4 regions of the Paenibacillus filicis genome follow, and region 1 is predicted to be linked to each of the others. Evidence: riboswitches for the same ligand, from Rfam matches in the RefSeq annotation. Region 1 holds a riboswitch; each other region holds the start of a gene.
The links. A riboswitch is a leader RNA that binds a small molecule or an ion and turns the genes downstream of it on or off. The one in region 1 is predicted to bind cobalamin.
Positions count from the first base shown of each region.

Region 2: linked by a shared signal. The riboswitch ahead of WMW72_RS16650 (energy-coupling factor ABC transporter permease) and the one ahead of WMW72_RS03765 (ABC transporter substrate-binding protein) in region 1 are both predicted to bind cobalamin.
Region 3: linked by a shared signal. The riboswitch ahead of cobJ (precorrin-3B C(17)-methyltransferase) and the one ahead of WMW72_RS03765 (ABC transporter substrate-binding protein) in region 1 are both predicted to bind cobalamin.
Region 4: linked by a shared signal. The riboswitch ahead of WMW72_RS08695 (FecCD family ABC transporter permease) and the one ahead of WMW72_RS03765 (ABC transporter substrate-binding protein) in region 1 are both predicted to bind cobalamin.

Region 1 covers NZ_JBBPCC010000001.1:823,069-830,995, forward strand. Annotated here, with positions in the region: gene WMW72_RS03755 (ABC transporter ATP-binding protein) at 1-601, opposite strand, end outside; gene WMW72_RS03760 (FecCD family ABC transporter permease) at 619-1,662, opposite strand; gene WMW72_RS03765 (ABC transporter substrate-binding protein) at 1,663-2,688, opposite strand; cobalamin riboswitch at 2,867-3,082, opposite strand; gene WMW72_RS03770 (type 2 periplasmic-binding domain-containing protein) at 3,113-3,748, opposite strand; gene WMW72_RS03775 (aspartyl-phosphate phosphatase Spo0E family protein) at 3,830-4,096, opposite strand; gene WMW72_RS03780 (aminotransferase class I/II-fold pyridoxal phosphate-dependent enzyme) at 4,226-5,422, opposite strand; gene WMW72_RS03785 (Lrp/AsnC family transcriptional regulator) at 5,438-5,929, opposite strand; gene WMW72_RS03790 (hypothetical protein) at 6,080-6,388, opposite strand; gene cysK (cysteine synthase A) at 6,566-7,474, opposite strand; gene WMW72_RS03800 (MFS transporter) at 7,624-7,927, opposite strand, start outside.
Region 2 covers NZ_JBBPCC010000010.1:134,862-142,788, forward strand. Annotated here, with positions in the region: gene WMW72_RS16630 (MDR family MFS transporter) at 1-1,217, shown strand, start outside; gene WMW72_RS16635 (energy-coupling factor ABC transporter ATP-binding protein) at 1,294-2,133, opposite strand; gene cbiQ (cobalt ECF transporter T component CbiQ) at 2,130-2,888, opposite strand; gene WMW72_RS16645 (energy-coupling factor ABC transporter substrate-binding protein) at 2,885-3,238, opposite strand; gene WMW72_RS16650 (energy-coupling factor ABC transporter permease) at 3,235-4,002, opposite strand; cobalamin riboswitch at 4,228-4,421, opposite strand; gene WMW72_RS16655 (ABC transporter substrate-binding protein) at 4,522-6,138, shown strand; gene WMW72_RS16660 (ABC transporter permease) at 6,126-7,211, shown strand; gene WMW72_RS16665 (ABC transporter permease) at 7,266-7,927, shown strand, end outside.
Region 3 covers NZ_JBBPCC010000029.1:16,058-23,984, reverse strand. Annotated here, with positions in the region: gene WMW72_RS31115 (glycoside hydrolase family 73 protein) at 1-661, shown strand, start outside; gene WMW72_RS31120 (hypothetical protein) at 1-2, shown strand, start outside; gene WMW72_RS31110 (WGxxGxxG family protein) at 896-1,255, shown strand; gene WMW72_RS31105 (DUF3231 family protein) at 1,345-1,863, shown strand; gene WMW72_RS31100 (transcriptional regulator) at 2,719-2,922, shown strand; tRNA gene WMW72_RS31095 (tRNA-Gly) at 3,113-3,183, opposite strand; gene WMW72_RS31090 (MmcQ/YjbR family DNA-binding protein) at 3,252-3,611, opposite strand; cobalamin riboswitch at 3,884-4,086, shown strand; gene WMW72_RS31085 (hypothetical protein) at 4,083-4,232, opposite strand; gene cobJ (precorrin-3B C(17)-methyltransferase) at 4,398-6,206, shown strand; gene WMW72_RS31075 (sirohydrochlorin chelatase) at 6,222-7,319, shown strand; gene cobK (precorrin-6A reductase) at 7,316-7,927, shown strand, end outside.
Region 4 covers NZ_JBBPCC010000004.1:162,880-170,806, forward strand. Annotated here, with positions in the region: gene WMW72_RS08680 (carbohydrate ABC transporter permease) at 1-805, shown strand, start outside; gene WMW72_RS08685 (carbohydrate ABC transporter permease) at 802-1,647, shown strand; gene WMW72_RS08690 (Sapep family Mn(2+)-dependent dipeptidase) at 1,717-3,192, shown strand; cobalamin riboswitch at 3,354-3,554, shown strand; gene WMW72_RS08695 (FecCD family ABC transporter permease) at 3,719-4,801, shown strand; gene WMW72_RS08700 (ABC transporter ATP-binding protein) at 4,819-5,625, shown strand; gene WMW72_RS08705 (ABC transporter substrate-binding protein) at 5,622-6,632, shown strand; gene WMW72_RS08710 (class I SAM-dependent methyltransferase) at 6,693-7,781, shown strand.

The sequences.
Region 1 (7,927 bases):
TCAGATCATGCAGCACAGAGATCACGGTCATGCCGCTCTCCTTCTGCCAGCGGCGAACCCTGTCCATCATCTCCACCTGATAGCCGATATCCAGGAACGTCGTGGGCTCATCCAGCAGCAGCAGCCTGGGCTCTTGCGCCATCGCCTTGCCCAGCGCCACACGCTGCCGCTCGCCTCCGCTCAACTGCTCCACCGACCGTTCCCGCAGCGGCTCCAGCTTGAGCCACTGGATCACCCGCTCCACCAAGGCCGAGGAATCTACCCTTTCATCGCCGAGCCAGTTCTGGAACGGGTACCTGCCCATCTCGATCACTTCCTGCACGGTGAAGCTGATAGGCGGCAGCGCATCCTGCTGCAGCACAGCCACTAGGCGGGCAAGCTCCTTGCGGGAATAACTGGCGACCGGTCTGCCATCCAGTTGGATGCTCCCCGCACTCGCTGGCTCAACGCCGGTCAAGGTTTGCAGCAGCGTCGTCTTGCCGCTTCCGTTGGGACCAAGAATACAGAACCATTCACCCGGCTCCACCCGAAATTGAACGCCGTCCAACACGGTCTGTGCCCCGTAACGCTTATGCAAACCTTCCACTGCCACCTCGATCATGCCTTCATGCTCCTCCCCTAAGCCCCTTGTCCGCGAACCAGCTTCTTACGCCGCCTCAATAAATACGCAAAGAACGGAGCCCCCATGAACGCGGTCACCACACCGAGCGGAATTTCCGTAGGCGCGAGCAAGGTCCGTGCCAGTGTATCCGCAAGCACCACATAGATCGCACCCCCAATGACGGATAAAGGAAGCAATAACCGGTAATCCGGTCCGACCAGCAGACGGATCAGGTGCGGCACGAGCAGCCCCACGAAGCCGACTACGCCCGCTACTGACACCGCTGCAGCCGTAATCAGCGTCGAAGCGATCAGCACGACCAGCTTGGTCCGCTCCACATGCACGCCCAGATGAGCAGCCTGCCGCTCGCCCAGCGCGAACAGATTCATGGCCCGGCCGTAGCCGAGCAGAATGATCATCCCTACCGCCAGATAAGGCAGCAGCAGCAGCGAGTAGGACCAGCCTCTCAGCGCCAGGCTGCCCATCAGCCAGAAGATGATCTCGTTGATCACCTGCTTGGACATCGAGACCATCAGCGATACCAATGCGGATAGAAACGCCTGAAGCACAACCCCAGAGAGAATGACCGTCTCAATCCTCAGCTTCCCGTCCGTCCGGGCTAGCACAAGCACCAGCATCAGAGATAAGGCCCCTGTGCCAAAGGCAACAGCAGGCACGCTCCATTCGCCGAACACATACTGCAGCCCGAATAAAATAAGAAAGGAAGCACCTACCGACGCACCCGAGGATACCCCGAGCGTATAGGGATCGGCCAGAGGATTGCGCAATACGCCCTGGAAGGCCGCTCCAGCCAGTCCCAGCGCCGCCCCCACGAGCATGCCGAGCACAATCCGCGGCAGCCGTACCTTCCAGACGATCTGCTCTGAGGAGGCAGCCCATGACGGGTCTATGCGTCCATCCATGCCCGGCAGGTGATGCAGCAGAATACTCCAGACATGAACGAACGGTACCCGGACCGAGCCGACGGACAACGCTGCGGTCACGGTCAGCAGGAGCAGCAGAATCGCCGCTCCGCCCCACATCATGAGCTTACGCTTCATTTACTTCACCAGTTCCGGATAGATGCCCTTGGCGATTTCCTTCAGACCTTCCGTAATTCGCGGTCCCGGACGACTGGTCGTATCCTTGTCGATCCCCGCCAGCTTGCCTTCCTTCACGGCATCGATCTTCTCCCACCCGCTGCGCTCGCGGATGAGCTGATCGAGCGTTTTCTTCGACTTGTCGTCGATCAGGTTATTCGGGTACAGGATCACCTTCGGATTTTCCGCGATGACCTTCTCTTCGCTCAGCTGAACATAGCCCTTCTCGGACGCATACACATTGATGCCCCCGGCTGTCTCGATCAGCTCGCTCAAGAATTCTCCGGAACCAACGGTCCAGCCGGGCGAGAACTCGATCAGCACTTTCTTCTTCTCCTCAGGCTTCAATCCTTTTACCGCGTCCGTAACCTTCTGACGATCGGCCTTCATCTGATTGACCAGCTTCTCAGCCTCGGCCTGGCGGTCGAAAATTTCGCCCATCAGCAGCAGATTGGTCAGCACGTCATCGATTTTCTTAGGCTGCACCTGGAACAGATTGATCTTCAGCTCGCGCAGCTTCTCCACGGTTTGCGTCTTCATCGACACGCCGGTCAGCGTCAGATCGGCACCTGCTCCGATCAGTGCCTCTTCATTGGGCTTGGTGATGCTGCCGAGCTTCGGCTTCGACTTGGCCTCTGCCGGATAATCGCAGAAGTCGGATACTCCGACTACCTTATCTCCCAGCCCCAGTGCGAATAACATCTCCGTTTCGCTAGGGGAGGTCGAGGCGATCCGCTCTGGTGCCTTCTCGAATACGAATTCCTTGCCTGTCGCATCCTTGACCTTCAGCGGGTAAGTCGTACGCTTCGCTTGCGCAGCACCCTGCTGCGTTCCGCTTTCGGCCTTCGGAGGGTCGACGAGCTTGCCTTGATTAGGGGCTTGTGGAGGAGCCGGGCTAGCTCCACAGGCTGCCAGTGTCCCGGCCAGTGCCAGACTCAGAACGACAGTCAACAGCTTTCTTGTCCTTCGTTTTAACTTGATATCCATGTCATGGTTCTCTCCTTCTCTATAGGGCTTACATGTACGATGCAAAAAACCTCTGCCGTCGGATCTGGATCCGGAGCAGAGGACAGACTTGTACCTAGTGGCCAGCCTGCATGAATGATTCCGCAGTAAGGTCCCATCGCCGCCTTGTCGCTGCCGCCCCTTTTTCCTCGAAAGGAACTAGCTGTTCCGGCTGCGGGCAGGTCTCCTGACTTCCGGACTCCTTACGGCGCTTCCTGCCTTCCCATGGCCGCCTTTGGGCGTCCAGCAGTGGCTTCATTCGAAAGCTTATCGTCCGGTTACAGTGGCGGGACCGCGCCGGGTTTTCACCGGCTTCCCTTTTAACCCATCGGGCAGATGCATCAGCCCTGGGCACCCGTGCCGTCGGCCATCCCGGACAGGCCGGGACGGCTTTCATCTTGATTTGCTATTTTTGCGCGATCTGCTTCATCACCAGCTTGGCCTTCTCAATATCCTTGGCATTCTGGGGAATAAACGCATACAGATCTTTTCCGTTAAACTGCAGGTCCGTAAACCACTTGGTATGCTCTAACGGAATACCGTACAGATGCTTCTCCAGCTTTGGATTCGACTTGTCTGCCGACTTATTACTCTTATCGTCGACCGGCAGCTCCAGCACCCCATCCGGGAAATCGGCCGGATTCGCCACATCATCGAGAGGCACGAAACCGCCCTGCTTGCTCATCCCCTGAAATTGTTCTCCCGGGATGACCAGAATCCCGTTGCCCCCTGCTGCAATCTCTACAATCATCTTGTCCATCGAAAACATCGGAGATGCCGATATCGATACTGTCGGAGCTTCCCCCACCTTGCCGATCAGGGAGGCCTCCAGCTTCTCCGCTACGTCGCTTGGAATGCCGGTTTTAGACATCATGAAGATCGGTACATCCGCTTTCGGTCCGCCTCCGCAACCCGCCAGAATCAGAACCAGTAAAGCACAGAGCAGCCAGCTTCCTTTCCTCAAGACCAGTTCCCTCCATCCGATATGTTCGTCAGCTTCCCAGGCAATCTGCCTAGCCGTCTCATCGTCATATCTTACCATACCGGAATCGTTTGTATCAAAATTATTTGCCCTCTGCATAGACGCCAATACCAGTTGCGGTGCAACAAAAGAAGCCGCTTCTCAGCGGCCTCTTCGGTGGTTACGCATATATTCGTTAATTTTAATATCCAGCTCCATACTGATTTCAACAACGCGGGGGGAGGTCAAGCTGCTGCCGCTCTCTACAAGCGCCTCAAGCTCTTGACGCAAACGATAAATTTCATCTTCTAAAGACGCAGATGCCGAGGTTGCTTTTCGTTTCCCAAAAATCCACTTGGCCTTGTGGTCGTTTTCATGAATCCATCCGACTTGAAGGTGTTGCCGAAGCCGATATTCCGGAAAAGCCATTGTTCATCCCTCCCTGTTCCCGATCTTTAGACCCACAAATAAAAGTTTCATAAATGTTTAGCTATGAAACTTCCATGTATCTAACATACCAGTTTTGGGAGAACTTGAAAATGGCTTTTTTTGTCGAAACTACAACTTTTTCATGAAATTTCCTATCCTGTCGAATGCTTCGGTCAGCTGGCTCACGGAATAGGCATACGAACACCTTAAAAATCCCTCTCCGCCCAGCCCGAATACGTTCCCGGGGACAGCCGCAACCTTTCCTTCGAACAAAAGCCGGGTCGCGAATTCTTCCGAACTAAGACCCGTTTCCTGGATAGACGGGAAAGCATAGAATGCGCCCTGAGGCTCATGGCACGGTAGACCAACTTCCCGGAATCCCTGAACCGTGAGTCTTCTGCGCTGGTTATAGGACTCGACCATCCGGTCCTTCTCTTCCCCACCGTTGCGTAGAGCTTCCAATGCAGCCACTTGACCCATTGACGGAGCGCACATGATCGTGTATTGGTGAATCTTGAGCATGCCCGCGATCAGCTCACGGTGTGCACAGACGTAGCCCATCCGCCAGCCGGTCATCGCGAACGACTTGGAGAAGCCGCTCACCAGAACCGTTCTGTCGCGCATCCCCGGGATCGAAGCGAAGCTAACATGCTTCTGCTCATAAGTCAGCTCGGCATAGATCTCATCGGAGATGACGATCAGATCGTTCTCTTCGACGATCTTGGCGATCGGCAGCCAATCTTCGTAGGTCATGATCCCGCCCGTCGGATTGCTCGGGTAACAGAGGATCAGAACTTTCGAGTTCGGCGTAATCGCAGCCCGCAGCGACTCCGGCGTCAGCTTGAAATTGTCCTTGGCAAATGTTTCGATGCCGACAGGCGTGCCGCCGCTCAGTCTGGCAATCGGACCGTAGGTGATATACGTAGGCTCGGGGACCAAAATCTCGTCGCCCGGAGAGATCAGCGCCCGCAGCGCCAAATCGATCGCTTCGCTGCCCCCTACCGTCACGATAATCTCATCCGACGGCTCATAAGGAACGAGGAACGAATCATACAAATACTCCGCGATCGCCTCGCGCAGCTCCGGCATCCCGGAGTTCGGCGTATACTTCGTATTGCCGCGCTCAAGCGCATGCACGCATGCATCCCTCACATGCCAGGGCGTACTGAAGTCCGGCTCGCCCACCCCGAGCGAGATGATGTCTTTGCTGCCTACAGCAAGGTCAAAAAATTTGCGGATGCCTGAAGGAGGGATATCTCTGACTACCGGCGTCAGATAGCTGCCCATGGATTTAGAGCTCTGGCCGGAGCTTTGCTTATTTATCATCGTTCTCAGCGTCCTTTACGGTGAGATTAACAGACGGCGGTCATCCTCATGATCCTCGAAGGTAATCCCGTCCTGTTTATATTTTTTAAGAATAAAATGCGTTTTGGTCGACAATACCCGATCGATCGGCGACAGCTTGTTGGAAACGAACGAGGCCACTTCCTTCAAGGTCTTGCCTTCGATTTCGACGAGAAGATCGTAGGCTCCCGACATCAGATAGACGGATTTCACTTCCGGATATAGGTAGATCCGTTCTGCGATCGCATCAAAGCCGCGGCCGCGTTCCGGCGTAATTTGAACTTCGATCAAGGCGGTCACTTTCTCGCTGTCCACTTTGGCCCAATTCACGACCGTCGCGTATTTCACGATAACGTTCGCTTCCTCGAGCTCCTTGATCGCCTCCGCCACTTCCGCCTCCGATGCCCCCAGCAAGGTTGCGATCAGCGCAGGGGTACGGCGCGCGTCTTCTTTCAGCAGCTCAACGATTTTCAATTTGAATTGTTCCATGATTCATCCTCCTGACCAAGTCATGCATGCCAAGCATAAAGCCTTTCAAGCTTTTGCTTATCTCTCCATATTACACCTATCGCTGTTCCTTGGCAAAGGAAAAAAAGCCTTCCGGGACGGAGGCTTTTATAGCATGCTGACGGCTTGCACTCAGCTGGCCTGGACGGCCGTTTGGCGGACAGCGGCCTTGAGCAGCTTGCTCATATAGGTTTCGATCTCCCGGCCGCGGTAAGCGGGCAGAATCGCGAATTCCATCGTTTCCCCTACGGCTGTGTCTTCCTTCCGCCTGCCCAGGCCAACCAGTCTCTCCTGATCATACGCGGCGATGACGCGGCCGGCGCTGCTGCGGAGTGTTTCATATTCAAAGGCTTGCAGGGGTGAACCCTGACCAGCCATAGCTTCGATGAGCTGCCGAACGTGCGCCTCGCAAGGTAATTCGTTATGCAAAGCAATTTTCATGATTTCATGTCCCTCCCAGGGTGATGATTGCAGACAGATGATCATCAATGCTCTCGCTTATTATTATACATTATAATGAATAAATATTCAAACCTATTTGACAATATGACATATAAGCCCGATTTCCCAATAGGGAAACCGGGCGCTGTTCATGCAGACAATCTCAGGTGGCTTGCGTTAAAAGATATCCATGCTTAAATACCGTTCGCCGGTATCGGGCGCAATGCACAGCACCCGCTTGCCGCGGCCCAGCTTCCGGGCAACCTGCAGACCAGTCCATACCGAGGCCCCGGCCGATGGGCCAACCAAAATGCCCTCCTGCTTGGCGAGCTCCCGCATCGTATGCAGCGCATCTTCATCGGCCACCTGTACGATTTCATCGTAGATGTCCGTGTTCAGAATCGCCGGTACGAAGCCCGGACTCGTGCCGACCAGCTTATGCGGCCCCGGCTCCCCGCCGGACAGCACTGGGGAACCTTTCGGCTCGACGACGTAGATGCTGAGGTCAGGCAGCGCCTTGCGGAGCTCCTCCCCCGTGCCGGTAATCGTCCCTCCGGTGCCAGAAGTCGCCACGAAGGCATCGAGCCTGCCCTCCATTTGCCCAAGAATTTCAGGTGCTGTGGTCAGCCGGTGAATGTCCGGGTTGGCCTTGTTCTCGAACTGCTGCGGAATAAAGCTATTCGGGATGCTGTCACGCAGCTCCTCCGCCTTGCGGATCGCCCCGGGCATCCTCTCGGCCGCCGGCGTCAGCACTACCTCAGCGCCGTAAGCCTTCAGGAGATTAATACGCTCCTTGCTCATATTGTCAGGCATGATGAGAATCGCCTTATATCCCTTGGCTGCCGCATTCATCGCCAGCCCGATTCCGGTATTGCCGCTTGTAGGCTCGATAATGGTCGCTCCCGGCTTCAGCCTGCCGTCCAGCTCCGCTTGCGCGATCAAGTTATAGGCAGCCCTGTCCTTCACGCTGCCGCTAGGGTTAAAGTACTCCAGCTTGACGTACACCTCCGCGTCCTGCTCGCCCGTCAACCGACGGATTCGGACAGCCGGCGTGTTCCCGATCAGCTCCGTTACGCTGTTTACCATTAATGCACGTCTGTTCATTCTTGCAGACAGCTCCTCTCCCGCTCTTGACCCATGCTATTCACCAGTATTTCTATAGTCTTAATTGTTATAGACCTGGGCCTGATTGTCAAGGGAAAGGACGAAATCAACCTGCCGTAAGCATGCTCGGATCAGGCAGTCTTCGCTTTGCGCATGAAGTAATAAGCGATCAGGGGCGAGCAGCCGAGGCCCAGCAACAGCCAGTTCATCACGACAGGCGAGGCGGTCCACGATACGATCAGGATGAATACGGCCGTCCCCACAAGCCGGCCCGCATTGAGCGCCAGCTCGCGCATGACGATATATTCCTCCCGCAGCTTCGCACTCTCCTCATCCTGGCCGATCAGATCGAACACGATCGTCGTCATCGGAATCCCGTACAACGGATAGAAAAGCGCAGCCCCGATCCCGAAAATCAGCAGCGTCGTAAACGTC
Region 2 (7,927 bases), on a different contig from region 1:
TGGCGACGCCGATCTTCGGCAAGCTGACGGATTTGTACGGCAGGAAATCCGTCTTTATAACCGGGCTGATCGTCTTCGTACTGGCTTCCGTGCTGTGCGGGATGGCCGAATCGATGACCGGCCTGATCTGGTTCCGCGCCCTGCAGGGGATCGGAGCGGGCGCACTGACACCGGTCACGTTCACCATTATCGGGGATTTGTACCCCGGCGAGCAGCGGGGCAAGATGCAGGGATTATTCGCTTCCGTCTGGTCAGTGGCCGGGCTGCTGGGGCCGCTGGTCGGCGGATATTTTGTGGATTATTTATCGTGGCGCTGGATTTTCTATATGAACATCCCGATCGGCATCGTCTCACTCATCATGGTATTCGGCTTTCTTCATGAACGCTTCGAGAAGAAGCGCAAGCGCATTGATTATGCGGGCGCGATCGCGTTCACACTCGGGATTTCGGCCATGCTGTATGCGCTGCTTAGCGGGGGAGAGAGCCTGCCGTGGAGCTCACCGGTCATCTGGATATTGTTCGTTGTAGCACTGGCAGCGCTGCTGGCCTTTATCGCTATCGAGAAGCGCGCTGAGGAGCCGATGATTCCGCTGGCGCTGTTCCAGAGCGGGGTTATGAATGTGTCCAATCTCAGCGGCTTCCTCGCTTTCTCGATATCGACGGGAACGACGATCTATGCCCCGATGTGGATTCAGACGCTGCTCGGCTATACGGCCACAAAGTCCGGGCTGATGGTGATGTCGATGTCGCTGGCATGGCCCATCGCTTCCAATCTGGCAGGCAAGCTGATGTACAGGCTGGGCGCCAAGCGCTTTATCGTCTTCGGGTCGCTGCTGGTGCTGCTTGGCAGCCTCTGGCTGATGTCGCTGCGCATCGAATCACCGTTCTGGTCGATCACGGCAATTCTGACCGTCATCGGCTTCGGGATGGGCTGTCTCTCGACGCCGCAGACGGTATTGATCCAGTCCGTCGTCGGCTGGGAGATGCGTGGTGTCGCAACCGCCACGAACTCGCTGATGCGTTCCCTCGGACAGACAGTCGGCGTAGCGATCTTCGGTGTATTGTTCAACAGCCATCTGATCATGCATACCAAAGCCGAGCTGGCAGGCGGGATGCAGGCCGTATTCGTCGCGATTTTCGTGATCGCCATGCTGAATATGATCGCTGTGGTGTTCCTGCCGTCCGCGCGTAAGATCGCGGAGCTGCAGAAGAGCTGACCGCTTGCCCTTATTATTTTATCTATAACAAGAGCCCTTGACCGATTCGATCCGGTCAAGGGCTCTTGTCATAGATTCAGGATATGGGCCAGGCGGCGAGCAGGCGCTTCAGCTCCTCCGCATCGCGGGGAGGCTGGTTTCCCTCGCGGATGAGCGGAGGCAGCGAGTGCCACACGTCGAGCAGCAGGGGCGGCTCCAGTCCAAGTGCCAGCAGCCGGTCCGTCTGGACGAATACGTCCTGCGGCGTGCCGGCCAGCAGACAGCGGCCCTGGTCCAGTACGACCACCCAATCGGCCCATGCGTAGGCCAGATTCATATCATGCGTCGCCATCGCGACCGTCACCCCGCTGCCATGCACCCGGTCCAGCTCGGCGAGGAGCTGCCGCTCGGACAGGCGGTCCAGGTAGGCGGTCGGCTCGTCCAGCAGCAGCAGTTCCGGCTCCAGCGCGAGCACGCCCGCCAGGGAGACGCGTTTCTTCTGCCCGAGGCTGAGCTGATGAACCGGCCGGTCGGTCAGCTGCTCCAGACCGAGCGAGGCCAGCATACGCAGGGTGCGTTCGCGGATTTCCGGCTCAGGCAGTCCGGCATTGCGCAGGCCGTACCCGATATCCTCATAAGGCGTGTGCAGGATAATCTGATGCTCCGGGTCTTGGAAGACAAGACCGACCTGTTGCCGGAGCTGCTTCAGCTCGTGAGCGCGGTAGGTCAGCGGAGCTCCCTGCCAGCAGACCTCTCCGGCGGTAGGGCGCAGCAGGCCGATCGCATGAAGGAAGAAGGTCGACTTGCCGGACCCGTTATGTCCGCAGATGGCGGTCTTTTTCCCTCGGGGAAGCTTCAGGTCCAATCCGTCCAATGCCGGATGGTCCGCGCCGGGATAATGATGCCGCAGCTGCTTCGTTTCCAGTATATCGTTCATAGCATATCCCTCCAGATGAACCAGCCCTCCAGCGCCAGCAGGGCGGCAAGTACAAGAATGGCCTCCCATAGATAGGCTCTGGGAATGGCCGGGCCTGTTCCTGTCAGCGGAGATAGCCGGATGTCGCCGGTGAAGCCGCGTGAGGCCAGTCCGTGGGCCAGCCCGCGATAGCGCTGCACCGTCTTGGCGAACAAGCGGCCGACCAGGACCGCGGTATCCCGGATGCGCCCGCGGAAGCCGCTCTGCCCGCCGCGTGCCTGCTGAGCCTGATACAGCTCCTGTGCGGTATCTGCGAACAGGAAAATAAAGCGGTAGGTGATCAGCATCAGCTCGATGACGAGCCTCGGCATTCGGAGCTTGTCCAACACCTGGAACAGTCCGGATACCGGGGTGGTCAGGATGAGGAAAGCGAGCGTCGCGAAACAGGCTGCCGTCCGGGTGAGCAGTCCGGCCGCGCGGATTAACCCGGTCTCCGAGATGTACAGGCCCCCCGTCGAATCCAGCTCCAGCACGAGCGCCGGCAGGCTGGCGGCGTAGAACAGCAACGCGACGGCGAGCAGGGCGGCATAGAAGCGAAACGGGATGCGGGCATGGCCGACGATCCAGACGAACATCCAGACGAAGACAGCTGCCTGCACGAGCGGATGCGCCAGATAAGACAGGACAAAAAGAACGGCTGCGAAGCCGGCCTTCCACAAGGGAGAGACGGCACGCAGCCCATTGTTATACGCATAAGCGTCGATCCGCCGGATCATGACGGGTCGGCAGCGGAATCCGAGCGCCGCCCGGCGGGCTTGCCGGAGGAGGCTGTTCGGGAGCTTGCAGACTTCTCGGCCTTGGTGGACTTGCCCCTCAGCAGGCCGATGACATAGCCGATGATGCCTGCGCCGATCGCCGCCTGCAGGGCAAACAGCATGCTCTCCGTCTCAGCCGGAGGCTCGAACCATGGGGAGAACCACGGCTCATAAGCAGGGGCCAGCGTGCCGATCATTTCCTCGGCAGCGCCGTCGGCTCCGCCGAATTCGCCGTTGACGAAGAGTAGAGGCAGCACGGCAAGCAGCACGACAGCGACCAGAATCAACAGGTTTTGGGTGCTTCGCTTCATTGGGAACGGCCTCCTTTCATGACACGCTGCAGCAGGGACAGTTCTTCGGTGCTGTGCGCCTGCAGCCAATTCCAGATCAGGACGGTCAGCAATCCCTCACTGATAGCAAGCGGAACCTGCGTAATGGCGAAGATGCCGCCGAACTTGGCGAATGAAGCAAGAATGCCGCCGCTCTCGGCCGGGAAGGCTAGCGACAATTGCAGCGAGGTCATCACATAGGTGCTCAGATCAGCCAGAGCGGCTGCTGAGAAGATGGCGAGCTTCTGCTTGCCGGTCGATGCCATCAGCCAGCGGTAGACCGCGTAGCCGACGAACGGGCCGGCGACAGCCATCGAGAAGGCGTTGGCGCCGAGCGTTGTCAAGCCGCCATGGGCGAGCAGCACGGCCTGGAACAGCAGGACGATCGAGCCGAGCACGCTCATAGGCAGCGGACCGAACATGACCGAGCCGAGGCCGGTTCCTGTCGGGTGCGAGCTGCTGCCCGTGACCGACGGAATCTTGAGCGCCGATAGGACGAAGGTGAACGCGCCGGCGAGTCCAATCATCAGCTTCAGCTCCGGGGTTTCTTTCGTGATCCGTTTCAGCGCGCGCAAGCCGAGGATGAAGAAGGGAATAAAGGCCACCCACCAGAAAATCGCCCAGCCCAGCGGAAGGAACCCTTCCATAATATGCATCGCTTGAGCGCTTTGGGGCTCGTTGACCAGAAAATACAGGACAAAGCCTGCGATGAGAAGCGCCGTACCGGCCAGCTTCTTCGATTTCATGAATACATCCTCCGTCTCATAATCGCTTTCTTGGAATCTTGAATCTTACGGTCATGCTTCATCTAGCAGGCTTTGATGAACTGAATGCACGCATTAAACTAAACGACAAATAAGCCAAATCCGTCTTGGATTGGCCGTAGGTACGACATACACGCCAAATAACGATCCGTTGCTGCCTGATCGTCAACTCGTGGGCTCGTACACCTCTCCTTTCCGCGAAGGTTACCGGGTGCGCAGAGTGAGGTAGGTCTCCTGGCTTCCGGATCAAGCGCTTTCTCGCCGTCTTCCCCGGACACGGATCCGAGTGACATGAGAGGAAGAAAACTTTCCGGTTACAGTGGCGGGACCGCTCGGGGTTTACACCCGATTCCCTGTTACCCTTTGCTGCTCGCAAAGGCACCTGACTCTGTGTGAAGCTAATTTACATGAAACATAACACAGTCTAGTGACTTTGTCTATCGATTGTGTTACTATTTGGTTGATTCATGCTACGGATATAGAAAAAGGGAGTGGGAACGAGTGAAAGCGAGATTTCGGGTTTGGGTTTTACTCAGTTTGATCCTGGTGATTGGCCTTGCGGGGTGTACCTCCAAGACGCCAGAGAAGGCTTCGGAGGCTTCGAGCGCATCCGGCGCTCCGAAGGACGAGCTAATTCTCGCCGTAGGGGGAGAACCGGATGCGGGCTTCGATCCGACGACGGGCTGGGGTCGTTATGGCTCGCCGCTTTTCCAGAGCACCTTGCTAAAGCGAGACCATGATATGAAGGTCGTCTATGATCTGGCAACAGGCTACGAGTTGAATGCCGATGGCACGGCGTGGACGGTGAAGCTGCGCAAGGACGCCAAATTCTCCGACGGGAAAAATGTCACGTCGGCCGACGTGCAATATACATTCGATACCGCAGCCAGAAGCGGCTCGGCTATCGATCTGAGCAATCTCAAGTCCATGGAAACTCCGGACGAGTATACGATCAAGTTTAATTTGAAGGAGCCGCAATCCACCTTTGTTCAGACGTTGGTTGCCACTGGGATTGTGCCGAAGCATGCTCACGGCAAGGATTATGCATCCAAGCCGATCGGGTCCGGCCCGTACAAGCTGGTCCAGTGGGACAAAGGTCAGCAGGCTATCGTGGAAGCGAATCCTGAGTATTATGGAAGCAAGCCCGTATTTAAGAAGCTGACATTCCTGTTCCTGAACGAGGATGCAGCTTATGCGACAGCCAAGGCGGGCAAGGTGGATATTTCCTACATACCGGCAGCCTTCAGCAAGCAGCCCGTAGCCGGGATGCGCATCGAAACGGCTCACTCGGTCGATAACCGGGGCATCATGTTTCCTTATGTGAAAGCCGGAGGAAAGACGAAAGAGGGCTACCCGGTCGGCAATGATGTAACGGCTGAGCTGTCCATCCGCAAGGCGATCAATATCGCGCTGGACCGCAAAGCGATTGTACAGGGTGTGCTGGAAGGGCAGGGGACGCCAGCTTACACGGTCAACGACGGACTGCCTTGGTTCAATCCGGAATCCGTGATCAAGGATGCGGACATGGAAGGCGCCAAGAAGCTGCTCGAGGAGGACGGCTGGAAGGATACGGATGGCGACGGTATCCGGGAGAAGGGCGGGCTGAAAGCGCAGTTCAACCTGTTGTACCCGGCAAGCGACGTGACCCGTCAATCGCTGTCCATCGCAGCGGCGGATATGCTGAAGCCGCTCGGTATTCAGGTGAAGGCCGAAGGAAAGAGCTGGGATGAGCTGGAGAAGCTGATGCATGCCAATCCGGTTATGCTCGGCTGGGGCAGCCATGACCCGCTGGAAATGTACAATGTCTACAGCGCCAAGTATCAAGGCGTGGAATACTACAATCCAGGCTACTATAGCAACGATACAGTAGAAGATTATATGAATAAGGCACTGCGCGCGACTAATGAAAAGGATGCGTTGGAGTTCTGGAAGAAGGCGCAGTGGGACGGAAAGACGGGTCTAAGCGCCAAGGGAGACGCAGCATGGGCATGGCTGGTGAATATCAACCATCTGTATCTCGTCAAAGACGGCCTGGATATCGGCAAGCAGATGATTCATCCGCACGGCCACGGCTGGCCGGTGACGAGCAATATTGAGGAATGGCGATGGACCAAGTAAACGGACAAGGAAGCAGGGAAGAGGAATCGGAGGAACGCCAGGAAGGAAAGCGCGGGGGAAGTCCGCAGAACAGTTATGATCCGGCCCCTCGCACATCCGGGCTGCCTGGACGCGTGCTGGCTTATCTGCTGAGCAAAGCCGGCCGGCTAGCGCTGCTGCTGGCGGCTGTCAGCGCGATCTCCTTCGCGCTGGTGGAGTTCTCGCCAATCGATCCGGTGCAGGCCTATGTCGGCGCGGATATGCTCAAGGTCGGACCGGAGCAGCGGGAGGCGATCGCCGCGCATTGGGGGCTGGACCGCCCTCCGGCAGAGCGCTATGCCAAGTGGGTGTCGGCACTGCTGCGCGGTGATTTCGGAGAATCGATGATTTTCCGCAGACCGGTGCTCGAGGTCATCGGCGAGCGGTTTGCCAGCTCGATTGCGCTGATGCTGGCCGCGTGGCTGCTGTCGGGCGTAGTCGGCTTTGCAGCCGGAGCGCTTGCGGCTATGAAGAAGGATACATGGATCGACCGGGCGATCCGCTGGTATTGCTACACGCTGGCTTCCACGCCGACATTCTGGCTCGGCCTGCTGCTGCTGCTCGTGTTCGCCGTCTGGCTGGGATGGTTCCCAGTCGGGCTCGGCGTTCCGGCCGGAGTGCTGGCGGAGCAGGTCACGCTCGCCGATCGTGTGCAGCATATGCTGCTTCCTGCGCTGACATTAAGCGTGGTGGGAGTCTCAAGCATCGCGCTGCATACGAGACAGAAGCTGATCCAGGTCATGGACAGCGACTATGTGCTATTCGCCCGGGCGCGTGGTGAGCGGGGCTTCACGCTGTTCTGGCGGCATGGTCTGCGCAATGTGGCGCTGCCTGCGGTGACGCTGCAATTTACGTCCTTCTCCGAGCTGTTTGGCGGAGCGGTATTGGCGGAGCAGGTGTTTTCGTACCCGGGTCTCGGCCAGGCTACCGTCGAAGCAGGGCTGCGGGGAGATGTGCCGCTGCTGCTGGGTATCGTGCTGTTTACTTCAGTCTTTGTGTTTGTGGGCAATATGCTGGCGGACGTGGCCTACCGTCTGATCGACCCGAGAATCTGAGGCCATGGACACAGAATACAGTTTTCCTACGGAACACTTGGAGGAGGTACAACCATGAAGGCTACGACAGAACCTGGGGCGGGGACGGCGGTGCATAAGCCCGGTGTCCTGGGAAGATGGAACCGTCGCCAGCGCGCACTGCTATCGGCTGGAGCAGCGGTCGGCTTGCTGCTGCTCGTCTGGCTGGGAGCCGGGCTGATGGACAGCGCTCAGCTGAACTCGCGGCTGGAGCTGCGCAATCTGGCGCCATCCGTGGAGCATCCATTCGGCACGGACTGGCTGGGCCGGGATATGCTGACGCGTACGCTCAAGGGGCTGACGCTCAGCCTCAAGGTCGGTCTGGCTGCAGGAGCGGCCAGCGTGATCATCGCGACACTACTGGGTTTGGTTGCGGCTACGATGGGGCGGACGGTCGACCGGATCATCATCTGGCTGATCGATCTCTTTCTCAGCGTCCCGCATCTGGTGACGCTGATCCTGATCGCTTTCGTCCTCGGCGGCGGGGCCAAAGGGGTCATCGTCGGCGTGGCGCTGACGCACTGGCCTAGCCTGTCGCGTCTGATTCGGACGGAGGTGCTCCAGCTGCGCTCGGCGGAGTTCGTGCAGGTGTCCCGGCATCTTGGCCGGTCGCGGCTGTGGATCGGGACGCGGCACATCCTGCCGCATCTGGTACCGCAGCTGCTGGTCGGGCTGGTGCTGATTATCCCGCATGCAAT
Region 3 (7,927 bases), on a different contig from region 1:
GAAGCCATCAGAGTTTATTGCAATCATCGCCCCTATCGTGGCCAAGCTGCGCGTCGAGGGCTCGCCGATCTTCCCGTCTGTTCGCATCGCGCAGGCGATGCTGGAGACCGGCTGCACCCTGCACAGCTGGAACAACCTTGTTGGGCTAAAGGCCGGCAGCGGCCTGCCCAACGCCTACTGGAGCGGACGCAACGTCTCCACGAAGACGTGGGAGGTGTACGACGGTGTCCGCCACGATGGCGTGACGGCGTACTGGCGGGCATACGATACGGTTGAGGATTGTTTTAGGGATCAAGACCTTCTGTTCACGTGGAGCCGCTACGATCGGGTGAGGGCCGCGAAATCACCCCAAGCACAGACGGCAATGCTGCTGGCCTGCGGCTATGCGACCGATCCGCGCTATACGGACAAACTGAACAGCCTGATCGCCAGCAATGGGTTAGACAAATATGATCAAATGGAGGATAAATGGGATATGGCAATGAAGCTTGCTGAGTGGCAATGGGATATGCTGTATGAGGTGCTGGGCAAGGCGTACAATGAGGACAGGTTGGCCTGGGAATGGCTGCAGAAGATCAAGGACCGGACGATGACGACCGCGGAGCTGGTTTTCATCAATACGGTGCTGGATGGCCGGATCGATCGGAAGCTTGAAGTGTAGGAAAAATTACCTTACCCCGCTGGCGTGTGCTGGCGGGGTAACTGTTTATTTAAATTTCAAAGTTAAAACATTGAAAATCCCCGCTGATTCTTCGTGAAACACAGGAAAAAGCGAACAATTTCCATAGGAATAACCTCCTCCCGCTTACTGGCATAAGAATGGTGGGGCAAGTCCATGCTATAAGGGCAAGTAGCAAAACCAAACTTAATTATGCGAAGGGAGATCTCTTACAACATGAACAAGTTCGGTAAAGCAGTGCTTACATTCGCTCTGATGGCAACTGTAGGCTTTGGCGGACAGGCTATGGCTGAAAGCAGCATGGGGACAACAGGAACGACCGGATCAAGCCAATATGGAACCAGTACGCACAGCGATGGGACCTACGGCACCTCCCCGAGCGGAACCTCGCTGACAGGCACAACGACAGCCAATGGTACCGGATATGGCGGCAACTACAGCACTAATTCTTACCGCACCAACGCTGCTGATGATAATGGCCGCAGATCTAACTGGGGATGGCTTGGTCTGCTCGGCTTGATCGGGCTCGCAGGTATGCGTGGTCGCAATCGCGAAGAAGGCGATTTCCGCAAATAATTGCTCCATTAATTTAAAGAATAATTCACTCAATCGGACACATACTAAATTTACTGCCTTGTAACAGCTTATGAAGGAGATGACTGAACTTGGGAATTCTTAGTGGTAATCCTAAAGATGAGCCTTTACATTATGGAGAGGTTTACGACCTATGGCAATTTTCGATGAAAGCCAAAGGGTGCATTTCTGCTTATCGCGCTTATCAGTATCATGCTGGAGATAAGGAGCTTAAGGACATTCTTGCCGATATGATTGATCAAGCGGAGTTGGAAGTAAGTGAATGTGATGAAATACTTATTCAGAATGGAGTGGCAACTTCTCCAAAACTGCCCCCACGGCCAGAGGTTAAGCTTGAAGAAATCCCCGTGGGAGCGCGTTTTACAGATCAAGAGATAGCGGCCTTGATAGCTACTGATAGTGCCGCTGGACTGGTTGTTTGCAGCCAAGTAATGGGTAAATCCATTCGTGAGGACATAGGAGCTCTGTTTGGAAAGTATCATATGACCAAAGCTGCAACAGGGGCTAAAATTTTGCGCACATTTAAGAAAAAAGGATGGCTTATCCCTCCACCCCTTCAAGTAAAACGCCCTGAACTTGTAGAGGCTTAAGCAGTTGCTGAATATCTGAAACAATTTATACCCTCGCTTCTGCGGGGGTATATACATAATGTGGTTTGAAGGTGAGGAAAGTAAGTTGACGTTTGAGATCAAACCCAAACAGCCTAAAAAATGCAAAAACTGTATATGGGGCAGGTGGGATAACGTGAGTCAATATTGCAGTAAGATTCATTGTATTAAGACTGATGAGCACTTTGACCTTTTACCAAACAGTTAAGTTTTCGCGGCCTACTTGGACAATCGGATCTTCACCGGTCACACTATTGCCATTGATAACCTGCGGCAGTGAATCAATAACAGTCTAGGAAAAATTTCCTTACCCCGCTGGCGTGTGCTGGCGGGGATTTTATTAATTTTCCCAAGCGTCTGGGATTTTCAAATGAAAGAAAGCTGAGCCGATTTCTCAGCTCAGCGCTTCAGCCGGTTCCTTTCCGTCTATCGTCAGGCGGTTAACTTTAGAAGGATTATGATCAGCGTAATAATGCTGATGACTAAGGCAATCACGCTGATCGTCATCGTTACTTTTTGGAATTTCATATCATCGGCCCCTTTGTGATATACTTGAGAAAAGAAAGACAGCACCTTATTTTTCACCCACCTTGCCGGAGGCCCCTTTCGGAGCCTCGGCTTGGTTCTGGCTCTAGCGCACCAGTGTGAGGATGAGGAGAGCGACCGTGTTGATCAAAGTGATGATTGCAGTCATCATCTTGAATCTTTCGATACGTTCCTATTGCTGTCTTTCTTTTCTCGTTTTATCCATCTCTTGTTCACCTCCTTATACTCTTATTATATACTGGTACGCGTATATTTTTTATGATAAAATGCTAATTAAGGAAGGTGATAGCGATGGATGAAAAGAAAGGAACAGCCGCTACTCGAGCAAAAGATAAATATAACGCGGCAAATTATGATCAAGTCAAGTTCACAGTAAAGAAGGGGGAGAGGGAGAGGATAGATGAAGCCGCTGTCCGTCTGGGCCTTAGCCGCAATGCATTTATACTTGAAGCAATAGAAGAAAAATTAAGAAAAGCAAAAGAGCAGCAGGACTAACCCTGACTGCTCTTTTTCGTTACTTGCCCATTTAGAATGGCGTCCAATTTTTGTGAATATGTCAATCGTCGGCCTTTGTCCCCATTCTGTCCCCACTGGGCTTCTCTGGGGCAAAATTTAAGAAAGATATGACTCTGTAGAAAAAGAAAAAAACCTTGCGCCGCAAGGGTTTAGAGTCACATTAAAGATAAGCGGGTGAAGGGAATCGAACCCTCGCCTCAAGCTTGGGAAGCTGGCGTTCTGCCATTGAACTACACCCGCACAATGGAACTACCAACAAACTGTAGCATAAATGAGAGAGAAAATCAATGCTAGGCGCCAGACTTCCCTTAGGAAAGTCCGAATTCTTCCTTCATGGCCCGGGTCAGCTTGCGGCGGACCAATTGATAGGATTCCTCCAGCATGTCCAGCAGTTCGGTCTCTGGCAGGAGCCCGTTCAGCACGACGGTGTTCCAATGCTTCTTGTTCATATGATAGCCGGGCAGGACGGTGCCAGGGTACGTTTCCCTTGTGAGCCAGACCGTATCAGGATCAGCTTTGAGGGTCACGCTTTGGACACCTGAGGTTGTGCCCAGAACAGCAAACATTTTGTCGCCTACGAATAATATGGGGAGATCCGGATCGAACGGGTAGCGCAGACGCGTTCCCGGCTTGGATAGGACGTGAGTGATGATGGCTTGGTGGTTCATAGTTTTTGATTCCTTTCCTATATAATACTCTACTCTAGCATTCCAGGATAACCCCAGCATATACGAAGAGCAGGGAGTTGGCAAAGGTTTGTGAAGAGGACAGATGAAGGTTAGCTGGAGTAGACGCAGAGAACGCTAGAGTCAGTATTTTCGATTTCTGTATCTTGGAGGGGGCTTCCGGTTCAACTGGAAACGGTGGACAGTCCCGAAACGAACATGCTATCATTAAGGTTGATGATAACACATAAGATCAAGCTATTCATTTCATAAAGCTATTGTTCTGATGAACAGGTGCCGGAAAGGGAGGTCACGCTCCCGGACGGTTAAAAGGGAAGCCGGTGAGAGTCCGGCACGGTCCCGCCACTGTAAGCGAGGAGCTGCTCTCTGCATGACGCCACTGTCACAACCGGATGGGAAGGCGCAGGAGAAGCGAAGAGACGCGAGTCAGGAGACCTGCCTGTTGCACAAGCGTCATGACGCGGTATATTCCGTGTGGACATGATGCAAAGTCACCGTATAACCTACGAGGATAGGGAGGTGTACGCCGAACGGGTTCTGGCTCGATGCGCACTCGGCCGCTGCTGTTGTCGCCAGACATCGGCTTCGGACGGATCGTTTCATCGGCGAAAATCTCCCTGTCGTTCAGCGTCCTCCTCATTTTTGAGGGGAGACGCTTTTTTGCGTTTAGGATCATGATCCGAATCGGACAGTCTGTCGTTGAGATGTGCTTGAACGATTATTTTCGTCATAAGTTTGGTTAGTGTAGGCAGAGGGAGGAACAAGCGGATGAGAGGAAAATTGTTGGTCGTCGGGTTCGGTCCCGGCAGCTTCGACCATATGACACAAGCGGCGAAGGACGCGATTCAGAACAGCGACGTCATTATCGGCTACAACACGTATGTCGATCTGATTCGCGGTCTGCTGAATGGTCAGCAGATTGTACGCACGGGGATGACTGAGGAGGTCAGCCGGGCGCAGGAGGCAGTGCGTCAGGCAGAGGCAGGACGTACGGTTGCCGTTATCTCAAGCGGAGATGCAGGCGTTTACGGCATGGCCGGACTGATCTATGAGGTATTGATGGAGAAGGGATGGCGGCGCGAGAGCGGGGTTGAGGTTGAAATTATTCCGGGCATCTCGGCGATCAACTCGACAGCCTCCCTGCTCGGAGCTCCGATCATGCACGATGCCTGCACGATCAGTCTGAGCGATCATCTGACTCCCTGGGAGCTGATTATTAAAAGGGTGGAGGCTGCGGCTGCCGCCGACTTCGTCGTGGCTCTGTATAACCCGCGCAGCGGCAGACGGACGCGCCAGATCGTGGAGACGCAGAACATGCTGCTGCGCTACCGTTCGGCTGATACCCCCGTGGGAATCGTCAAGAGCGCCTATCGGGACCGGGAGGACATTGTCGTGACTACGCTAGGCCGTATGCTGGAGCATGATATCGGCATGCTGACGACGGTTATCATCGGCAATTCGTCCACGGTCAACTATGACGGCTTGATGATTACACCACGCGGCTACCAGCGCAAATATACGCTCGGCGACGATATTCAGCCGCTCAAGCCGCATCAAAGACTGCAGGTTGCAGCAGAGCCGTGGTCGCTGGAAGCGCAGCAGGGCGCTGAGTCAGGTCCGTCCGTACCGGTGCAGCCAGCGACGAGCGGACCATGGACAGGAGGTTTAGGCCCGCTGTCCGGTACTGGCGCGTATGAAGGAAGCCCGGCAGGCGTGTCGGTCGCAGAGCGCGAGCCCGCCGCTGGAGAGGCCTCTAGGGGGGCGGGCTCGGCTGCAGCAGCTGTGGCAGAGCCGGTGTCACCGCTCGCACTTGCGCTGGAAGCGCTGTGGCTGGTCGATAGCCACAAGGGAACGGCGGAGCCATCCGGAGTGCCTTCCGCAGGCGAAGCCGCAGCGCCATGGCTTCAGCAGGCGTCGGCCTTCCGCAGGCAGGAGATTCTGGAGCTGGCCGTTAGCCCGGGGCTGGCGGAGAAGAAGCTGACGAGCGCCCAGCTGATGCTGCTGGCGGATGTGGTCGGCGAGGAAGGTACGATCGAATACACGCCTCATCATCAGATGCTCGTGCGCATTGTGACTAGCGAGCCTAGCGAGGCGGTTAGCCGTCTGAAGGCGGCCGGGCTGCTGCTGGCTCCGATCGGCGATGTCGCGCAGATCAAGGCTTGCGATTTCTGCAACATGGATAAAGCAGATTCGGTTCCGTATCTCGAAGAGCTGCAGAGCCGAATCGGCGGCATGAAGGTTGCCAAGGAGCTGCGCATCGGGTTCAATGGCTGCGGGATGGCTTGCTACGGCGCAGTCAAGGAGGATATCGGCATCGTGTACCGCCGGGAGAAATTCGATCTGTTCCTGGGAGGCAAGACTGTAGGCAGAAATGCGCATGCAGGTATTCCTGTCGCCGAAGGCGTCGAGCCCGAGAAGCTGCTCGATACGGTTGAAAGCATCGTGCGCAAGTATGCGGATGAAGCCCATCCGAATGAACGGTTTCATAAATATTTCAACCGGGTCAAGGAATTGGAAGGCTACCGCCACCGTGAGGTGCCGGTTTTCAAAATCGAGAACGCCATTTGCGGCGATTGATAGGAGAACATTATTATGGATGCATTATTGTTTGTCGGGCACGGAAGCCGTGACCCGGAAGGGAATGAAGAGATACGTGAGTTTGTTAAGGCGGTCGAGCAGGGACTGGATGTGCCGATCGTCGAAACCTGTTTTCTGGAGTTCGAGCGTCCGACGATGAGGGACGGATTCGCAGCCTGCGCCAGACGCGGAGCCACCCGCGTCGGCGTCGTGCCGATTACGCTGCTTGCGGCAGGTCATGCCAAGCTGCATATTCCGGCAGCCATCGATGAGGCCAAGAAGACTTACCCGGACATCACTTTCAATTATGGAAGACCGATCGGCGTACATGATCTGTCATTGGACATTCTGCAATCTCGTCTGGATGATGCAGGGGTGGATGGACTTGCTGAGTCGCCAGACACGGCGCTCCTGCTGATCGGACGGGGCAGCAGCGATGCTGATGCGAACAGCGATCTGTTCAAGATCTCGCGCCTGCTCTGGGAACGCTTGAACGTCAAGTGGGTCGAGACGGCGTTTATCGGCGTCACTTCCCCGCGCGCGGATGAAGGCGTGGAGCGCTGTGTCCGGCTCGGAGCCAAGAAGATCGTCCTGCTGCCTTACTTCTTGTTTACGGGCGTTCTCATTAAGAGGTTGGAGCAGCTGAAGGAAACGTTCGCGGCTGCCCATCCTGAAATTGAAATCACGCTGGCCGACTATTTCGGCTTCCACCCGAAGCTGCAAGATATCCTGCGCGAGCGCGCGCTGGAGGCGCTGCAGGGCGAGGTCAAGATGAACTGCGACATGTGCCAATTCCGTCTGGAAGCGATGAAGCATCATCACCACGATCACAACCATGATCATGACCACGGGCATCATCACCACGACCATGATCACGGTCACGATCATCATCACGAACATGGACATGATCACGGCCACGATCACCATCACGATCATGGGCATGACCATGGACACGATCACCATCACGATCATGGGCATGACCACGGTCACGATCACCATCATGATCACGGGCATAACCATGGACACGATCACCATCATGACCATGATCACAGCGCTGAAAGCCAGCAAGCCGGCAGCAGCGAGGCGGCGGCAGCAAAGGAGGACCGCTCATGATCCTGGTCATGGCCGGAACGAGCGATGCCCGGGAACTGGCCGTCCAGATCAGCCAAGCGGGCTTCGAGCTGCTGACGACGGTGGTCACCGATACGGCCGCCAAGAGCTTGGCGGAGGTAGGGTTGCCTGTACAGGTGGGAAGGCTGCCTGAGCCTGCGCTGGTCTCTTTAATACAGGAACGCGGCGTTCAGGCGGTAGTTGATGCGACGCATCCGTTCGCCGAGGAAGCTTCGCGCAATGCGATGGCAGCTGCTCAAGCGGCCGGCGTCCCGTACATCCGCTACGAGCGGGAGCATGGAAAGTATGCGGCGCATCCGAAGCTGACGTTCGTGGACGACTACGAGCAGGCTGCAGAGCTGGCCGCTGAGAAGCGGGGCGTTGTCTTCCTGGCGACGGGCAGCAAAACGCTTCACGTTTTTGCCGAGAAGCTGATCGGCCTGCCGGATACGACGCTGGTAGCGCGGATGCTGCCGCGTAAGGATAATATGGAGAAATGCGAGCAGCTCGGCGTCGAGCAGAAATATATCGTCGCCATGCAGGGGCCTTTCTCCAAGGAAATGAACCAGGCGTTCTACCGTCATTACGGTGTTACGGTTCTGGTGACCAAG
Region 4 (7,927 bases), on a different contig from region 1:
CTTTTTCGTATATGCTGTCATCGTCGGTATCAATTACAGCTTCACCGACTGGAACGGGATCAGCAAGGGCTATCAGTATATCGGGTTCGATAATTACACGAGTCTGTTCCAGAATCCGAATTTCTGGCAGTCTCTGCAGATTACGGGCAAGTATGCGGTGATGCTCGTCATCGGGGTGATGCTGCTGTCGCTCATTCTCGCGCTCAGTTTGAATTCCCTGAGGTTCTTCAAGACGCTCGTCAAGTCGGTCTACTTCCTGCCGGCTATGATCAGCGCGGTCACGCTGTCCCTGATCTGGGACCAGATGTTTTACCGCCTCACGCCGAAGATCGGCGAAGCGCTGAATATCGCTGCACTGATGCAAAGTCCGCTCGCGAGCCCGAAATATGCACTGATCGCCATCGTGCTGGTCAATATCTGGCAGGCGGTGGCGCTGCCGACGTTGATTTTCATCGCCGGGCTGCAATCGGTGCCCGAGGAGCTGTACGAGTCCGCCCGGATGGATGGGGCGACCACATGGGGCAGGTTCCGGTTCATCACGCTGCCGTTTCTCGTGCCTACGATCACGGTCAATATGGTGCTGGCGATCAAGGCCGGCGTCACTTCCTTCGATTATGCCTACACGCTGACGGGCGGTGGACCGATCAAGGCGAGCAATCTGATCGGCATCATGATCTACAATGACGCTTTTCAGAACATGAAGTTCGCGATGGCCAATGCCGAATCCGTCGTGCTGTTCGTGATCATTGCCCTCCTGTCCTTTGTCCAGATCTGGGTATCCCGTAAAGGCGGTGTGAATGCATGAAGCTGACGATCCAAGCGGAAGGGCTCGGCTGGAGAATCATTCGAAATGTGATTCTGCTAGTGGGCATTCTCCTCATTCTCGGACCGCTCTATCTCGTGGTGGTCAATTCCTTCAAGACACTGCCTGAGGCGGGCCGAAGCTTCTTTGCTCTGCCGGAAAGCCTAAGCTTCCATAACTACGCAGAGCTGCTGGCCAAGGGGGATTATTGGCGCTATGTGTGGAACACGACGTACATTACGTTTTTCTCGGTGCTGCTGGTCGTGCTGATCAATCCGGCGGTGGCCTATGCGATCGCCCGGAATCGGCATAAACGCTACTATAACTTTATCTATCTCTACATGCTGCTGGGCTTGTTCGTACCGTTCCAGGTCATCATGCTGCCGCTGACGAAAATTATGACGGGGCTCAATCTGCTGAACCCGTTCGGTTTGATTCTGCTGTACGGCGCGCTCAGTCTGACGAGGGGCGTATTCCTGCTCGTCAATTACATCCAGAATATGCCGGCAGAGATCGAGGAAGCGGCTCGCATCGACGGCTGCAGCACGTTTCAGATCTATTCGTCGATTATCCTGCGGCTGATCGCCCCGATGCTGGCGACGCTGATCATTATGGATGCGCTGTGGTTCTGGAACGACTTCATGCTGCCCTTGCTGCTGCTGAACAAGGCCAAGGAGTTCTGGACGCTGCCGCTGTTCCAATACAATTTCAAGACCGAGTATTCGTTCAATTATACGATGGCCTTTACTTCGTATCTGCTGGCGATGCTGCCGATCATCATCGTGTACGCCTTCGGGCAAAAGCATATTATCGCGGGGCTGACCGACGGTGCGATCAAGGGTTGATGGGCGGATGATGGGGCCAGCTGTTGTTAGGCATGCACATCAATAGCTGATCTAAGGAGGAACTAAGCGATGAGTAAGGAAACGGGGCAGGAAGCGGCGCAGGACCTGGAGCTGGAGAAGCGGATTGACGACTGGATCCGTCTCCATCAGGACGAGCTGCTGGCCGACATCGCGCTGCTCGTATCCATTCCCAGCGTGGCCACGGAGAGCGCCGAGCCGAAGGTGTACGGCAAGGCCTGCGCAGAGGCGCTGGAGGCGGTGCTGGCGCTTGGGGAGCGATACGGCTTCCGCACGTCCAATACCGACTACCGCTGCGGGGTGATCGAGGGAGGGGGAGCGGGCCAGCGAAGCGTCGGCATCTGGGGGCATACCGATGTCGTGCCTGCCGGGGACGGCTGGGTCTATCCTCCGTTCCAGTCGACACGTGTCGGTGATTTCCTGATCGGCCGGGGCGTGCAGGATAACAAGGGCCCCGTCGTCGCCGTTTTGTACGCGCTGCGCTGCATCCGGGAGCTAGGGCTTCCGCTTCGCTACATGGTCAAGCAGATCATCGGCAGTGCCGAGGAGATCGGGATGGGCGATGCGGTGTATGTCGTCCAGCACGGGGATGTGCCGGACTTCAATATCGTAGCAGACAGCGGCTTCCCGGTCTGCTATGGGGAGAAAGGCCTGATCCAGGCAGACCTGATATCGCCCAGTCTGGGAGGTGGAGCGGTGCTTGGCTTCCGGGCGGGCAGCGCCTCCAACATCGTACCCGGCGAGGCCGAGCTGACGCTGCGCTATGACGAAGGGCTGGGGCGCAGGCTGCAGGCTCTGCCGGAGACGGTCACGGTAACGCGCGTGGATGCGCCGGGCGAGCTGCCGGGGGATTTGGGTGCAGTCAGGCTGACGGCCCGGGGAATTCCGGGGCATGCGGCCTTTCCGTCCGGCTCGATCAATGCGATTCACGTGCTGTTGGACGCCGTGCTCGCTGCGGGTTTGCTGGATGCCGGAGAGGCGTCAGCCTTCCGGTTCATCGCGGCGGTGTGCGCCACTTATGACGGAGCAGCGCTGGGCATCGCCTGCGCGGATGAGGTGTCCGGCGAGCTGACCTGCGTCGGCGCGATCGGCAGCCTGGTGCGGGGCGAGGCCCGTCTGAATCTCAATATCCGGTGTCCGATTACGGCGGATGCTTCCGTCCTTCTCAAGGCGCTCGAGCAGTCGGCTGCCGGTCATGGCTTCACGCTTGACGCGGTGCAGGTGAATAAGGGCAACCGGGTCGATAAGGATGCCCCGGAGGTCAGGCTGCTGAACGATACGTTCAACCGGGTGATGGGGACGCAGAAGGAGCCGTTCGTCATGGGCGGCGGCACCTACGCCCGCAAGCTCCCGCATGCCGTTGGCTTCGGTCCAGGGATGCCGGCGGATGTATCTGTGCTCGGCTTGCCGGAGGGCCATGGACAGATTCATGGGCCGGATGAAGCCCAGTCAATCCCGAATCTGCTGGCGGCGCTCAAGGTTTATGTGATGGCGCTGCTGGCTTTGAATGAATGGGCCGAGTCATGAGCGGGAAATAGGCAGGCTGTAAAGGCTAAGACGGAGTAGCCCGGTTGCTGCGGCAGCGGGCTTTCTGTATGTTTACCGGATGAATATGTCTGCTAGTACGCTTCTTCGTAAACATTTCAATTGACACTATTCTTATCGCTGCTATAGACTAAAGGATGATAATTGCATAAGTGGAAACAGGTGCTTTGGCTTCGGCCAAAGCTTAAAAGGGAAGTACGGTGCAAATCCGTCACGGTCCCGCCACTGTAAAGGGAGCCGGAAGGTCCGGCTATTTCTCGGTACGATGTCACTGGAGCTTGCTCCGGGAAGACGCCGAGAGAGAAACCCTGAGTCAGGAGACCTGCCTGTTTGGACAACACTGCTTTGACCTGCGGAGAATGGGGAGGTGTTAGAATGCTGAGGCTTATTGGTGGACCTCGATTATTTCGAGCCGTCCTGTCTATTAGAGGAGCATGTCTAACCGCTGATCGCGGGTAGGGATGCTCCTTTTTGCTGTGTGTGAGATCTGGAGGAAAGAGGGGGTCAGATGAGTCGTTTATCGCAAGAGAGATCTGCCGCAGCAACCCGGATCGCAGCCGAGGGACGGTTCCCCCTCATCGTGCTGGGGCTGGCTGTGCTGCTGCTCGTGTCGGTTACGCTCGCGGTGATGCTGGGGCCGGTCCGTATCGAACCGTCCACCGTGTGGAAAATTGCGTTCTCGCATATCCCTGGCGTGGACCAGTGGCTGGAGCCGCAATGGTCCAAGGCACAGGGCAATATTATCTGGGACATCCGCTTCCCGCGCGTGCTGCTGGGCGCTGTCGTAGGGGGCGGACTTGCTGTAGTGGGGACTGTCATCCAGGCGCTGACCCGCAATCCGCTGTCCGATCCGTACATTCTGGGTGTGTCCTCGGGCGCGTCCGCTGCCGCTACGCTTGTGATTTTATTCGGCGCGTTTCAAGTGTTCGGCTCGTATGCTCTATCCGTGTCGGCGTTTCTTGGGTCGCTGCTCGCCATCGTGCTGGTCTACATGCTGGCACGCGTCGGCGGCTCGTTGTCCAATACGCGCTTGCTGCTCGCGGGTATCGCAGTGTCTATGATGTTGTCGGCGCTGACCAGCTTTATCGTGACAATGGCGCCGAAGGAAGAAGGCATCCGGTCGGCGATGTTCTGGATGATGGGCAGTCTGACCGGGGCCAAATGGAGCTACTTGTCGCTTCCGTCCTTCTTGGTCGTGGCCGGTACCGCGTACCTGATGCTGCAATACCGTTCACTGAATGCGCTGTTGATGGGAGAAGAGACGGCTGTCACCCTGGGAGTCCACATGGACCGCTTCCGCAAGGTGCTGGTGATCGTGGCCTCCCTGCTGACGGGGGTGATCGTCGCGGTCAGCGGAGCGATCGGATTCATCGGATTGATGATCCCCCATCTGGTGAGGCTGCTGGTAGGCTCCGACCATCGCCGCGTTCTGCCGGTCAGCATGCTGCTGGGGGCATCCTTCATGATCTGGGCGGATGTGTTCGCCCGGCTGGTCCTGGCTCCAGAGGAGCTGCCCGTCGGCATCGTCACGGCGCTGTGCGGCGGTCCGTTCTTTATCTGGCTGCTGCGCCGCAGCTCATACTCGTTCTAGAGGGAGGGAACCGACCGATGAAGGTGGAGGTTCAGGGGCTCTCGTACGGCATCAAGGGAGTCCCTATCGTGCAAGACGTGGACCTGCAGGTGAATCCGGGCGAATTTGTCGGCATCATCGGTCCGAACGGAAGCGGCAAGTCGACGCTGCTGAAAAACATCTACCGCGTGCTGAAGCCCCAAGCGGGTTGGATTTCCTTGGACGGGCAGGCTCTGTCCGAGCTGTCCTACAAGGAAGCTGCGCAGAGGATGGCGGTGGTCAGTCAGGAGACGTCATCCGTCTTTGATTTTACAGTCTGGGATATTGTACTGATGGGCCGCCATCCCCACAAAGGGATGTTTGCCGCAGATACGAAGGGGGACGACGCCCTGGTTCGCGAAGCACTGGACCGTGTAGGGATGGGGGACTATGCGCGGCGGAGCTTCTCCAATCTGTCCGGCGGGGAGAAGCAGCGCGTGCTGATCTCCCGGGCGCTGGCTCAGCAGTCGCAATTTCTCATCATGGACGAGCCGACGAACCATCTGGACATCCGGTACCAGCTGCAGATTATGGACTTGGTCCGCACACTGCGGATTACCGCGTTATCGGCACTGCATGACCTGAATATGGCTTGTTATTTCTGCGACCGGATCATCGTGATGAACGCCGGTCAGGTACACGCTTCGGGCACGCCCGATGAAGTGATAACGCCCGAACTGCTGGAAGAAGTGTTCGGCGTGAGTGCGGAGCTGGCCGTGCATCCGGTGACCCGCAGGCTCAGCATTACGTATTTCCCTGAATCATTGCAATCTCAATTTAAGACAAAAGGAGCCTTACTCGTATGAAACGTTTTTCAACACTGATGATATCTGTGCTCATGAGCACGCTGTTGGTAGTCCTGACCGCTTGCGGTCAAACCCCTTCGAAGAGCCCGGCGGCTGGCGGAGACAGCCCGCAGAAAGCATCGTCCGAGCAAGCGGCAGCTTATACGCCTGTCACGATCCAAAACATGGACCGTACGCTGACCTTCAAGGAAGCTCCCAAGCGGGCTGTCAGCTTGAACCAGCATACGACGGAAATTATGCTGGCGCTAGGTCTGGAGAAGTCGATGGTCGGCACCGCCTACATGGACGACGAGATTCTCCCTGAGCTGAAGGAAAAGTATGCCGCCATCCCGGTGCTCGCTGCCAAGTATCCTTCCCTGGAAGTGCTGCTGGGTGCTGATCCGGACTTTGTCTACGGCCGCAAAAGCGCCTTTGCCGAGAAAGGTGTCGGTACTGTAGAAGCCTTGAAGGAAAAAGGCATCACGGCCTATGTGGCCCAAGGAACTTATGTGCCGTTCGGCTCGCTGGATGACGTGTATGCGGATATCTCGAATATCGGAACTATTTTCAACGTGAAGGCCAAATCCGACGCGATGATCGATTCGATGAAAGCGAAAGTGAAAGAGATTCAAGCGAAGATCGGTCAGCCTGAGAAGCCGCTGCGGGTATTTGCCTATGACAGCGGAGATGACAAGGCGTACACAGCAGGTAAATCGTTAACGACGAATCTGGTCCAGCTGGCAGGCGGTAAGAATATTTTCGGCGATGTCGAAAAGGGCTGGGCGACGGTGAGCTGGGAGGAGGTTGTGGCGCGTGATCCGGAGGTGATCCTGATCTTCGATTACGACAAGCCGACGGCCCAAGAGAAGATCAAGTCCCTGCAGAGCAATCCGGCTCTGGCGAATGTGACTGCGATCAAGAATAACCGGTTCGTGATCATGCCGCTGTCCGATGTGTTCGAGGGAGTCCGGAACATGACGGCCCTGGACAAGATGGCGAAGGGCTTCTATCCCGAGAAATTTAAATAAAGACCTGCTCTTCTCGGAGCTGTCGAGAGAAAGAGGCCCGGAGGTGTCGTCGCATTGACTATGACGGATTGTTCATTTTGCCACTATAAATATGACGAATGGTTTGGGGATAGCCGCAACGGTGTGCCTGCGGGCGTGCCGATTGGTGCCTTGGCCGGAACGGTCTGTTCGCGGTGCGGTCTTCAGGGCGTGCGGCATGAGCCGCAAGCCAATGCCCTGTATGCGGGGATAGAGGTGGAGCTGTACGATCAGTTCGCCGGTAAGGCCGGCATCGCCTTCGCCCGCGACTGGGTTCTGGCGACCAGCGGGGGGCTTGCTGAGCCGCCCCGCGTGCTGGAGCTCGGGACGGGCACTGGCCGGATCGCCGTGGAGCTGGCGCAGCACGGCATGCGGGTATGCGGTGTGGATCGCAGCCGGGAGATGCTGAAGCTCGCGGAGGCGAAGCGCCAGCGCGTGCTCAAGGGCCGCGCGGACAGCCTGGAGCTGGCAGAGCAGCCGATGCTGGAGCTGGAGCTGGCGGAGAGGGCGTTCACACACGCCCTGTGTCTTCAGGGCGTGTTCCAGCATATAACCCGGATGAGCGAGCATCGGACGGTGCTTCGGAGAATCCGGGAGCATCTGGCACCGGACGGGCTGCTTGCCGTTGAGCTGCTGCTGCCTCCTGCTGAGGCGAGCTGGAAGACGGTGCAGCGCAAGCTGCTGCCGAAGGACAAGATCGTCTACAGGCACGTAGAAGGGGAAACTTCATGGCGGCGTCAAACGTTCCGGGTCACCACTACCTTCGAAACGTTCGTGGATGGCCTGGAGCAGCCCCGGTACCGCGTAGAGCGGGAGCTGGCGCTTATGACGCCCAAGGAACTGGTCCTGCTGCTGGAGTCGGAGGGCTTCGACGTTGTCGGCCTTGTGGAGAATGAAGGCGCCAGCCAGCCATGGGGCACGGTGCTTCCGACTGGGCTTGACCATCCCGTGTCAGACATGCAGCGGGATGAGTCACTGGAGACGCTGGAGGCCGAGGGACGTCTCGGCACGTCCACGAAGCTTTATAAGCCGGACGCGTGGCGGGCAGGAGGCTTGCACGCGGGAGCAGAGAGCGGTATGCACGGTCACGCGGCCGCCGTGTCCTTCACGGTGATGGCGAGGAAGCGCTGAGCGGGCAGTTAGCGCTGTTCTTTTGCAAAGTAAGACAATAAGTATGTCCATTGAAAGCGCTCGGAAGATAGGGAGGCATAGTCGATGTCCCTTATCTCCCGAGCGCTTTTTTGAACAGCAGTCAAATACGGTCCGGCTCTCTGAAG